One region of the Serratia montpellierensis genome, then DNA from elsewhere that is predicted to be linked to it. Evidence: predicted binding sites of a transcription regulator. Region 1 holds the regulator's gene; each other region holds the start of a gene.
What was found. The regulator sigma-54, encoded in region 1, starts transcription at its own class of promoters, with help from an activator protein. The targets are predictions, from matches to a motif close to GTTGGCACANNTTTCGCTNT.
Positions count from the first base shown of each region.

Region 2: glnK (P-II family nitrogen regulator) is a predicted target of sigma-54. The motif match lies at 1,764-1,783, and genes of this name have one in related genera.
Region 3: glnA (glutamate--ammonia ligase) is a predicted target of sigma-54. The motif match lies at 2,595-2,614, and genes of this name have one in related genera.

Region 1 covers NZ_VOSN01000021.1:149,870-154,076, forward strand. The annotation lists gene lptA (lipopolysaccharide ABC transporter substrate-binding protein LptA) at 1-163, shown strand, start outside; gene lptB (LPS export ABC transporter ATP-binding protein) at 170-895, shown strand; gene rpoN (RNA polymerase factor sigma-54) at 948-2,381, shown strand; gene hpf (ribosome hibernation promoting factor) at 2,405-2,692, shown strand; gene ptsN (PTS IIA-like nitrogen regulatory protein PtsN) at 2,848-3,309, shown strand; gene rapZ (RNase adapter RapZ) at 3,439-4,207, shown strand, end outside.
Region 2 covers NZ_VOSN01000005.1:903,294-907,500, forward strand. The annotation lists gene amtB (ammonium transporter AmtB) at 52-1,338, opposite strand; gene glnK (P-II family nitrogen regulator) at 1,375-1,713, opposite strand; gene smdB (multidrug efflux ABC transporter permease/ATP-binding subunit SmdB) at 1,994-3,772, opposite strand; gene smdA (multidrug efflux ABC transporter permease/ATP-binding subunit SmdA) at 3,765-4,207, opposite strand, start outside.
Region 3 covers NZ_VOSN01000010.1:23,591-27,797, forward strand. The annotation lists gene glnL (nitrogen regulation protein NR(II)) at 1-912, opposite strand, end outside; gene glnA (glutamate--ammonia ligase) at 1,106-2,515, opposite strand; gene typA (ribosome-dependent GTPase TypA) at 2,886-4,207, shown strand, end outside.

The DNA.
Region 1 (4,207 bases):
CGCCTATCTGGAGCAGCTCGACAGCAACGTGAAAGGCGATCGCATCACCTATCTGGTGCAACAGCAGCAAATGCAGGCGTTCAGCGACAAAGGCAAACGCGTGACAACGGTTCTGGTACCGTCGCAGTTGCAAGACAAAAACGGGCAAAAAAAGAGTAACTAATCACTTATGGCAACACTCATCGCAGAAAACCTGGCGAAAGCCTACAAGGGCCGTAAAGTTGTCGAAGACGTCAGCCTGAAAGTGAAATCCGGCGAGATCGTCGGCCTGCTCGGGCCGAACGGCGCCGGTAAAACCACCACCTTCTACATGGTGGTCGGCATCGTGCCGCGCGACGCCGGGCGCATCGTGATCGACGAAGAAGACATCAGCCTGCTGCCGCTGCACGCCCGCGCGCGCCGCGGCATCGGTTACCTGCCGCAGGAAGCGTCGATCTTCCGTCGCCTGAGCGTGTACGACAACCTGATGGCGGTGCTGGAGATTCGCCCCGACCTCACCAGCGAACAACGCGAAGACCGCGCCAAAGAGCTGATGGAAGAGTTCCATATCTCCCATCTGCGCGACAGCCTCGGCCAGGCGCTGTCCGGCGGCGAACGCCGCCGCGTCGAAATCGCCCGCGCGCTGGCGGCCAACCCGAAATTCATTCTGCTGGACGAACCCTTCGCCGGGGTGGATCCGATTTCCGTTATCGACATCAAAAAAATCATCGAGCACCTGCGTGACAGCGGCCTGGGCGTGCTGATCACCGACCACAACGTGCGCGAAACGCTGGACGTGTGTGAACGCGCCTACATCGTCAGCCAGGGCAAACTGATTGCCCACGGCACGCCGGATGCTATTCTGGCCGACGAGCAGGTAAAACGCGTTTATCTGGGCGAAGAGTTCCGCCTCTGAACGCCGGCGCGCCCCGCGGGGCGACACCGTTAACGGAAGTAGACAGAAGACTATGAAGCAAGGTTTGCAACTCAGGCTCAGCCAACAGCTGGCCATGACTCCTCAGCTCCAGCAGGCGATCCGCCTGCTGCAGTTGTCCACGCTTGAGCTTCAGCAAGAGATCCAGCTGGCGCTGGAGAGCAATCCGCTGCTTGAACAGACCGATCTGCACGACGAAATCGACGCCAAAGAAACCCAGGAGACCGAGGGGCTCGATACCCGCGAGGCGCTGGAACAGAAAGACATGCCGGAAGAGCTGCCGCTGGACGCCACCTGGGATGAGATCTACACCGCCGGCACGCCGTCCGGCACCGGCACCGACTACAGCGACGACGAGCTGCCGGTCTATCAGGGCGAGACCACCCAAACGCTGCAGGATTACCTGATGTGGCAGGTGGATCTAACGCCGTTCTCCGATACCGACGCCGCCATCGCCACCTCCATCGTCGATGCGGTGGACGACACCGGCTATCTCACCGTGCCGCTGGAAGACATTCTGGAAAGCCTGGGCGACGAGAACGTGACCCTCGATGAAGTCGAGGCGGTGTTGAAGCGCGTGCAGCGTTTCGACCCGATCGGCGTCGCCGCGCGCGATCTGCGCGATTGCCTGCTGGTGCAGCTCTCCCAATACGCCAAAGACACCCCTTATCTGGCCGAAGCGCGGCTGATCATCAGCGACCATCTGGATCTGTTGGCCAACCACGACTTTCGCAGCCTGATGCGATCAACCCGGCTAAAAGAAGATACACTGAAAGAAGCGATGCTGCTGATTCAGTCGCTCGATCCGCGCCCGGGGCAGTCGATCAATACCGGCGAATCGGAATACGTGATCCCGGACGTGCTGGTGCGCAAGACGCAGAACACGTGGACGGTCGAGCTCAACGGCGACAGCGTGCCGCGTTTGAAGATCAATCAGCAGTACGCCGCGCTGGGCAACAGCGCCCGCAGCGAAGCCGACGGCCAGTTTATCCGCAGCAACCTGCAGGAAGCCAAGTGGTTGATTAAAAGCCTGGAGAGCCGCAACGAAACGCTGCTGAAGGTCACCCGCTGCATCGTCAGCCAACAGCAGGCGTTCTTCGAGCAAGGCGAAGAGTTTATGAAACCCATGGTGCTGGCGGATATCGCCCAGGCCGTGGAGATGCATGAATCGACGATCTCGCGCGTCACCACGCAGAAGTTTCTGCACAGCCCGCGCGGCATTTTCGAATTGAAATATTTCTTCTCCAGCCACGTGAATACCGACAGCGGCGGCGAAGCCTCCTCGACGGCGATCCGCGCGTTGGTGAAGAAATTGATTGCGGCGGAAAACCCCGCCAAACCACTCAGCGACAGCAAGCTGGCCACCCTGCTCTCCGATCAGGGGATCATCGTGGCGCGGCGCACCGTCGCCAAGTACCGAGAGTCTTTGTCCATCCCGCCGTCGAACCAACGCAAACAGTTGGTTTGACCTCTATTGAGAAGGAAGACACTATGCAGCTCAACATTACCGGACACCACATCGAAATCACCGATCCGTTGCGCGAGTTCGTGAACAACAAGTTCGCCAAACTCGAACAGTATTTTGATCGCATCAATCAGGTGTATGTTGTATTAAGTGTGGAAAAAGTGCAGCAAATTGCGGAAGCAACGGTGCACGTGAATGGAGGCGAGTTGCACGCCACCTCGGAAGACGAGAATATGTATGCCGCAATTGATACGCTGATCGACAAATTGGCACGTCAATTGAACAAACATAAAGACAAATTGAAGCAACACTGACACCCTAACCCATTCCGTGAGGTTGCCGCCGTCGCAGCCTCGCCCTTCGGCGCGTGACCCGCATGGGTGACGCGCCGAACGGTAATCAGGGTTAAAACCGACGAAAAACCGCCTTGCCGGGTGCGCCCGGCGGCGCGGTTTTAAGTGAAGATGAGATGAACAACGAATATATGCAATTAAGCTCGGTGTTAAACATCGAGTGCACCAAAAGCTCGGTACACTGCACCAGCAAAAAGCGGGCTTTGGAAATTATCAGCGAACTGGCCGCCAAACAGCTCAATCTGCCTTCGCAGGTGGTGTTTGACGCGGTTCTCACCCGGGAGCGCATGGGCAGCACCGGTATCGGCAACGGTATCGCCATTCCCCACGGCAAACTGGAAGAGGACACACTGCGGGCCGTTGGCGTGTTTATCCGTCTCGACCAACCCATCGCTTTCGACGCTATCGACAACCAGCCGGTCGACCTGTTGTTCGCGCTGCTGGTGCCTGCCGATCAGTGCAAAACCCATTTGCATACCCTGTCGCTGGTCGCCAAACGCCTGGCCGACAAGACCGTATGCCGCCGCCTGCGCGCCGCGCAGAGCGACGAAGAACTTTACCAAATCATCACCGAGTGATGCCCGGCCGGCGTGACTTCCAGCCCGGATAACGCTACTGTTTCACGATGATGGATCCGGCTGCGGCCGGAATAACAAAGTTTCCACCGGTGGCGATGAACGCCGCCGCGATGCCAGGGGAGTTGCCACATGGTGCTGATGATTGTCAGCGGCCGTTCCGGTTCCGGAAAATCCGTCGCCTTGCGGGCGCTGGAAGACATGGGTTTTTACTGCGTTGACAACCTGCCGGTGGTGCTGCTGCCGCAGCTCGCCAACACGCTGGCGGAACGCAATATCTCCGCGGCGGTCAGCATCGACGTACGCAACATGCCGGAATCGCCGGAAGTATTCGAATACGCGATGACTCAGCTGCCGGACAGCTTCTCGCCGCAGTTGCTGTTCCTCGACGCCGATCGCAACACGCTGATCCGCCGTTACAGCGACACCCGCCGCCTGCACCCGCTCTCCAGCAAAAACCTGTCGCTGGAAAGCGCCATCGACGAAGAGAGCGATCTGCTCGAACCGCTGCGCTCGCGGGCTGACCTGATTATCGATACCTCGGAAATGTCGGTGCACGAACTGGCCGAAATGCTGCGCACCCGCCTGTTGGGCAAGCGTGAGCGTGAGCTGACCATGGTGTTCGAATCCTTCGGCTTCAAGCACGGCATTCCGATCGACGCCGACTACGTGTTCGACGTGCGCTTCCTGCCGAACCCGCACTGGGATCCGAAGCTGCGGCCGATGACCGGTCTGGACAAGCCGGTCGCGTCGTTCCTCGATCGCCATACCGAAGTGCACAACTTCATCTACCAGACCCGCAGCTACCTGGAACAATGGCTGCCGATGCTGGAAACCAACAACCGCAGCTACCTGACGGTCGCCATCGGCTGTACCGGCGGTAAACACCGCTCGGTGTACG
Region 2 (4,207 bases), on a different contig from region 1:
TTTCGGCTTCATCATTATTTTAGTCTTTAGCGCACTGCCCTGCTTCGAGTCTTACTGGTTGTAGGCGCTCTCGCCGTGGCTGTTGACGTCCAGTCCCTCGCGTTCCTGTTCTTCCGGTACTCTCAGGCCCACCATCGCGCCCGCGATCTTGAAAGCGATAAAGGCGGCGACGCTCGACCACACCAGGGTGATCAGCACGCTCACCAGCTGGATCCAGACCTGATGGCCCATCGTCACCCCTTCGGCGTAGCCGGTGCCGCCCAGCGAAGAGGCGGTGAACACGCCGGTCAGCAGGCAGCCGACGATGCCGCACACCCCGTGCACGCCGAACACGTCGCAGGTGTCGTCCACCTTCAGCCATTTCTTCAGCGTCACGACGCCCCACAGGCCGGCGACGCCGCCCACCAGGCCGATGATCAACGCCCCACCCACGCCCACGGTGCCCGCCGCAGGCGTCACCGCAACCAACCCGGCGATCATGCCGGAGCAGGCGCCCAGCAGCGAAGGCTTGCCGCGCAGCACCCATTCGGCGAAGGTCCAGGAGAGAATGGCGCCCGCGGTGGCAACCACCGTGTTGAGGAATGCCAGGGCCGCAATGCCGTTGGCCGCGCTGGCGGAACCGGCGTTGAAGCCGAACCAGCCGATATACAGGATGGACGCCCCGGTAAACACCATCGGCAGATTGTGAGGTTTGAACGCTTCTTTACCGAAGCCGGCGCGTTTGCCGATCAGATAGGCACCAATCAGCCCGGCGCTGGCGGCGTTGATGTGCACCACGGTGCCGCCGGCGAAGTCCAGTGCGCCGTCGGTGGCCAGATAGCCGCCGCCCCACACCATGTGCGCGATCGGCAGGTAAGACAGGGTGAACCATACGATCGCGAAGATCAGCACCGCCGAGAAGCGAATGCGTTCAGCGAAGCCGCCCACCACCAGCGCCACGGTAATGCAGGCGAAGGACGCCTGGAAGGCGACGTGGATCATCTGGCTGATGCTGCCGGTAACGCTGTCGATGCTGATGCCTTTCAGCATCGCCGTTTCGAACCCGCCGAATACCGCATTGCCCTCGCTGAACGCCAGGCTGTAGCCATACAGCACCCACAGCACGCAGACCAGCGCGAAAGTGACGGTGACCTGCGTCAGCATCGACAGCACGTTTTTGCCACGCAGCAGGCCGCCGTAAAACAGTGCGATGCCCGGCAGCGTCATGAACAGCACCAGCGCGGTGCAGATCATCATAAAGGCGTTGTCGGCCTTATCGGCGACCGCCGGGGCGGCCAGGGCCAAAGAAGGAACCAGGGTTACCGAACTCAGGCCCAACATGGATAACAGTCTTTTCATTATCAATCCATCCCCATTGCTTAACTGAGTTCGTGGTTACAGTGCCGATTCGTCGGTTTCGCCGGTGCGAATGCGGATCACGCGTTGCAACTCGGCAACGAAAATTTTGCCGTCGCCGATTTTACCGGTGTAGGCGGCTTTGCTAATCACATCAACCACTTCATCCAACTGATCGTCGGCGATAGCGATATCGATTTTGACCTTGGGCAAGAAGTTGACGTTATATTCGGCGCCGCGATACAGCTCGGCATGCCCCTTCTGGCGGCCAAAGCCCTTCACTTCGGTTACGGTCAACCCCTGAATGCCCACGGAGGACAGAGCCTCGCGCACATCCTCCAGCTTGAACGGTTTGATTACCACGGTCACCAGCTTCATATTGCCCCTCCACGAATTAAGCCCAAACTCACCCCTGGTACGCGTCATATGTAGCAAGGGCTGTGCCAAATTTAATTTTGCATGACGATTCAGCGGATTAGCGCACACGCGGGCGCCGCCGCGACGCAGCACAGCACCGATACCTTGAATGGGTTAAATAATGCGCACTGATTTGGTGCGCATCGCGTCGAAAAAGTGCAGAAAGGGGGCATGGCACAGGCGGGTTGCCTGCTTGTGGTGCGTGGGAAAGAAACAAGGGCCGCGATCGCGGCCCCTGGGATCAGGCGGGTTGACTCTCCTCGCGCACCGCTTCCGCCAACTGCTCGCCCGCCAGCTGCAGCTGATACATCTGGTAGTAGCGCCCCTGCTGCGCCAGCAGCTGTTGATGGTTGCCCTGCTCCACCGCCTGGCCGCGATGCAGCACCAGGATGGAGTCGGCATCGACGATGGTCGACAGCCGGTGGGCGATCACCACCAGCGTGGTGTGCTCGCGGATCGCACGCAGCGCGCGCTGGATCGCCTGTTCGGTGCCCGAGTCGATATTGGCAGTCGCCTCGTCGAGGATCAGAATCTGCGGCGCCTGCACCAAGACCCGCGCCATCGCCAGCAGCTGTTTCTGCCCGACCGACAGGTTATTGCCCTGCTCCCCCAACCGGGTGTGAATACCCTGCGGGAAGCCGCGCACCAGATCCGCCAGCTGCACCGTTTCCAGCGCCCGCCAAACGGCGTCTTCCTCGATGTTACGCCCCAGCGTGACGTTGGCCAGTACCGAATCGGCGATCACCACCGGATCTTGCTGCACCATCGCTACGCCCTGACGCAGCGTGCGGTGCGACAGGCTGGAGATCGGGCGTCCATCGAGACGCACTTCCCCCTCGCTGACCGGGTAATAACCCATCAGCAGGTTGGCCAAGGTGCTCTTGCCGCTGCCGGTATGCCCGACCAGCGCCACGAAGCCGCGTGATGGCACCGCCAGCGAAATATGCTGCAGCACCTTTTTGTCCGCACGGTAAGCGAAGCTCAGATCGGTGATGTCGATGCGGCCACCGGCCAACGGACGATCGTCAATACCGTAACTCTGCTGGCTGCGATCCATCAGCTCGAAAATGCGTTCGCCGGCCACCACCGCCTGCTGCAGGATCGATTGCTGTGACGTCAGCTCGATCAACGGTTCATTCAGGCGCCCCAGGTAGTTGATGAAGGCGTAGAGGACGCCGACGCCAATCACGCCCTCGCCGCTGAAGCCGAACAGCATCAACAGGCCGCACAGCACCAGCGCCGAAAACAGGCTGAGCAGCGGCCGCAGCAGAAAACCGTCGAGCCGTAGGGTCTGCATACGCGCAAGATAATGCGACTGGCTGGCGGCGCTCATGCGCTCGCCGAAGCGCACCTGCTGGCGGAACTGCTGAATCACGCCCATGCCGTTGATCACTTCGTTGAAACCGTCGTTGATGTCCGCCAGATAGCTCCGCACCCGGCGCACGATCGGCGTGCTGTAGTATTGATAGATGCCCATCACCACGAACACCGCCGGGAAGATGCAGACCGCCACCAACGCCATGCGCCAGTCGAGGCTGAACATCGCCACCAGCATGGTGCCGATCAGCGCGGCGCTTTTCAGCACCGTGGAGACCACCATTACGTACAGATCCTTGATCACCTCGGTGTCGTTGGTAACGCGCGAGATCAATTGCCCGACCGGCTGCGTGTCGAAGGCGCTGAGCGGCTGGCGCAGCGCGGCGTCCATCACGTCAGTACGCAGCCGCTGCACCACCCCCACCGCCGCTTGGTTGAACAGCAGCGCCTGGAAGTAGTGCAGCGCCGCCGCCAGCAGCTCCAGCAGAATGTAAGCCGCCGCCAGCCCGCCGACGATCGTCAGCGGCAGTTGCCCTTTGGCGACGTAGTTATCGATAAAATAGCTCACCAGGATCGGCCCGGCGACTTCCGCCGCCGCCGCGATCCACAGCATCAGCACCGCCAGCCCCAGCGGTTTGCGGTACGGCGAGCCATAGGCCAGCAGCCGCTTCAGCGTCGGCCACAGCTTTTGCACTTTATTCATCGGCCAACGCCTCCTCGCCGTTTTCCGGCGCTTCGTCCAGCGCCGCTTCCAGCTGCTGATAACGGTACATATCGCGATACCAGCCCGGCTGCGCCGCCAGCGCCGCCGGGTCGCCGCGTTGCGCTACGCCGCCGTGCTGCATCACCAGGATCTCGCTGGCTTCGGTCAATGCCGACAGCCGGTGCGCACTGATGATCACCGTACGATCTTGCCCCCAGCTGCGCAGGTTGTGCAGGATTTGGTGTTCGGTACGGCCATCCACCGCCGACAGCGCGTCGTCGAGGATCAGGATCTCCGCATCCAGCAGCAGCGCACGCGCAATGGAGATGCGCTGTTTCTGCCCGCCCGACAGCATCACGCCGCGTTCGCCCACTTCGGTGTCATAGCCCTGCGGCAGCCGCAGAATGTCCTCATGAACGCTGGCCAACCGCGCCG
Region 3 (4,207 bases), on a different contig from region 1:
CATCGGGTAGAACAGCGTGTCCTGCAGCTGCGCCGGTACGCCGGGGCCGTCGTCTTCGACGTCGATGCGCGCCGCCAGGCGGTAGCGGGTGCCGTGCAACGTAATCTGAAACGCGGTGCGGGTGCGCAGCGTGATGGTACCGCCTGCCTCGCCCAGCGCCTGCAGCGCGTTGCGGGTGATGTTCAGCAGCACCTGTTCAATCTGATCCGGGTCGTGGGCCATTTCCGGCAGGCTCGGATCGTAGTCGCGCACCAGCGTGACGTTATCCGGCATTTCCAGCGACACCAGCTGGCAGACGCGCTCCGCGACCTGATGAATGCTCTGGGTGATGTGCTGGCCGGGCCGCTGTGGGCCGAGCAGGCGATCCACCAGATTGCGCAGCCGATCGGCCTGCTCAATGATCACCTTGGTGTATTCGGTCAGCGCCGGATCGGGCAGCGCCTTGGCCAGCAGCTGCGCCGCACCGCGCAGGCCACCCAGCGGATTTTTAATCTCGTGCGCCAAACCGCGCACCAGATCGCGGGCCGCCACCTGTTGGGCATGCTGCAGCTGTTCCTGGCTCAGGCGGCGCTGATTGTCCATCGGCGCCAGCTCGACCAGGATATAGCCTTCCGGCAGCGCCTGAGCGGTCAGGGAAAGGATGTGCGCACGGCCGTCGACCACCAGGGTGACTTCGTTGTCGGTGAAGCCCTGACCGGCGCGCAGGCTTTCACGCATCAAAGAGACGTTCAGCGAAAAATAACCGAGCAAATCGGGCAGCGGCGTGCCGAACAGCTTGCGGGAGCTTTGCGCCAGCAGCTGCTGTGCCGCCGGGTTGGCGTAGTGAACCGCCAGTGAGTCATCCAACAGCAGGATGCTGTTGATGAGTGAATTGAGGATCTGCCCAGCATCGGGCAGCTTGCCAGTTGCCATACAGCAGACTCCTGCACCTTTTTAGTGCATCTATCCTACTCCATCCGGGATCGGCGCGGTATGGAATAGTTTTGCAGAAAATACGGTGGAGAAAAAAACCCATCCGAAGATGGGCTGAAAGTTTCCACGGCAACAAAAAAGCGATAACAAAAATGTGGGCGCCGTCCGCCTGTGCAGACGGCGCGGGTAGGGCTTAGACGCTGTAGTACAGTTCGAACTCAACCGGGTGTGGCGTCATGCGAACGCGGTCCATCTCTTCTTTACGCAGTTCGATGTAGGCATCGATCGCATCGTCGGTGAACACGCCGCCACGGGTCAGGAACTCGCGGTCTTCGTTCAGTGCGGCCATCGCTTCGTCCAGCGAGCCGGCCACTTTTGGGATCTCGGCTTCTTCTTCCGGCGGCAGGTCGTACAGGTTTTTGTCCATGGCGTCGCCAGGGTGGATCTTGTTGATGATGCCGTCCAGGCCGGCCATCAGCAGCGCGGCGAAGCACAGGTATGGGTTAGCCGCCGGATCCGGGAAGCGGGCTTCGATGCGGCGCGCTTTCGGGCTGGAGACCACCGGGATACGGATGGACGCGGAGCGGTTACGGGCGGAGTAGGCCAGCATCACCGGCGCTTCGTAGCCTGGTACCAGACGCTTGTACGAGTTGGTGGTCGGGTTGGCCAGCGCGTTGATCGCCTTGGCGTGCTTGATGATGCCGCCGATGTAGAACAGCGCGGTTTCAGACAGGCCGCCGTATTTGTCGCCGGCGAACAGGTTGGTGCCGTTCTTGGACAGCGACATGTGGCAGTGCATGCCGGAACCGTTGTCGCCGAACATAGGCTTCGGCATGAAGGTTGCGGTTTTACCGAAGGCGTGCGCCACGTTATGCACCACGTATTTATAGATCTGAATTTCGTCAGCTTTCTTGGTCATGGTGTTGAAGCGGGTTGCCACTTCGTTCTGACCGGCGGTTGCCACTTCGTGGTGGGGAGCTTCAACCACCAGGCCCATCTCTTCCATGGTCAGACACATGGTGGAACGCAGATCCTGCGAAGAGTCGACCGGTGGAACCGGGAAGTAACCGCCTTTCACCGCTGGACGGTGGCCTTTGTTGCCGCCGTCGTATTGGGTGCCGGAGTTCCAGGCGCCTTCGATGTCGTCGATAGCCACGTGGGAACCGCGGATGCTGCTGCCGAAGCGGATGTCGTCGAACAGGAAGAACTCAGGCTCTGGTCCGAACAGCACGGTATCCGCGATGCCGGAGGAGCGCAGAAAGTCTTCGGCGCGTTTGGAGATGGAGCGCGGGTCGCGATCGTAGCCTTGCATGGTGCCCGGCTCGAGAATGTCGCAGCGAATGATCAGCGTAGGTTCTTCGAAGAACGGATCCAGAACCGCCGTGCTGGCGTCCGGCATCAGCACCATGTCAGATTCGTTGATGCCCTTCCAACCACCGATAGAGGAGCCGTCAAACATTTTACCTTCTTCGAAGAAGTCGGCGTTTACCTGGTGAGCCGGGATAGTCACGTGCTGTTCCTTACCCTTGGTGTCAGTGAAACGCAGGTCTACGAATTTCACTTCATGCTCATTCAGCATCGTCAAAACGTGTTCAGCGGACATACTTAACTCTCCCGGTTTATCATTGTCGTCGTCGTGGAACGAATCTGTGGAACTGGCTTTTTTTCGCCTTAAAAAGACTAAAGCGAAAAGCGTGCCAACTTTTTAAAAAGGCGTTCATCGCCTTTCTGCGCGGGTTTTACCCAACCACAGTATGCACCATTAGCGATAAATCGCACCAAAATGGTGCAAATGGGGTGAGCGTGGGCACTGAAATGGTGCAAAAGTGCAACGATTGCGGCTTTTTGCACCGTGAAAGGGATCACAAACTGACCGGTACGCGGTTGTTTATAAGAGATGGTTGTGATCTTGTTTAGTCCCTCGCTTAATACGTGTACAATAGCGCGCTATTTCTAATGCCCGAGGCAAAGCTGTGATCGAAAATTTGCGTAACATCGCCATTATTGCCCACGTTGACCATGGTAAAACCACCCTGGTTGATAAGCTGCTGCAACAATCCGGTACTTTCGGAGAGCGTGCGGAAGCCACCGAACGCGTAATGGACTCCAACGATTTGGAGAAAGAGCGTGGGATTACCATCCTCGCAAAAAACACCGCCATTAATTGGAACGGTTACCGTATCAACATCGTGGATACCCCAGGACACGCCGACTTCGGCGGCGAGGTAGAGCGCGTGATGTCGATGGTTGACTCGGTGCTGCTGGTTGTGGATGCAATGGATGGCCCTATGCCGCAAACCCGCTTCGTGACCAAAAAGGCCTTCGCCAACGGTCTGAAGCCGATCGTGGTCATCAACAAGGTTGACCGCCCTGGCGCGCGCCCTGACTGGGTTGTGGATCAGGTGTTCGACCTGTTCGTGAACCTCGACGCGACCGACGAGCAGCTCGACTTCCCGATCATCTACGCTTCTGCGCTGAACGGTATCGCCGGCGTCGATCACACCGACATGGCGGAAGACATGACCCCGCTGTATCAGGCGATCGTCGACCACGTGTCTGCGCCGCAGGTTGAGCTGGAAGCGCCATTCCAGATGCAGATCTCCCAGTTGGACTACAACAACTACCTGGGTGTTATCGGCATCGGCCGCATCAAGCGCGGTAAAGTGAAGCCGAACCAGCAGGTCACCATCATCGACAGCGAAGGTAAAACTCGCAACGGTAAAGTGGGTAAAGTGCTGGGTCACCTGGGTCTGGAGCGTATCGACAGCACCCTGGCGGAAGCGGGCGACATCATCGCCATCACCGGCCTGGGCGAGCTGAACATCTCCGACACCATCTGCGACACCAACGCCGTAGAAGCGCTGCCGGCGCTGTCCGTCGACGAACCGACCGTAACCATGTTCTTCAACGTCAACACCTCGCCGTTCTGCGGTAAAGAAGGTAAGTACGTGACGTCGCGTCAGATCCTTGACCGTCTGAACAAAGAGCTGGTGCACAACGTAGCGCTGCGCGTTGAAGAAACCGACGATGCGGACGCCTTCCGCGTCTCCGGCCGTGGCGAACTGCACCTGTCGGTGCTGATCGAAAACATGCGTCGCGAAGGTTTCGAGCTGGCGGTTTCCCGTCCGAAAGTTATCTTCCGTGAAATCGATGGCCGCAAGCAGGAGCCATTCGAGAACGTAACGCTGGATATTGAAGAGCAGCATCAGGGTTCCGTGATGCAGGCGATGGGTGAGCGTAAAGCTGACCTGAAAAACATGGATCCGGACGGTAAGGGCCGCGTGCGTCTCGACTA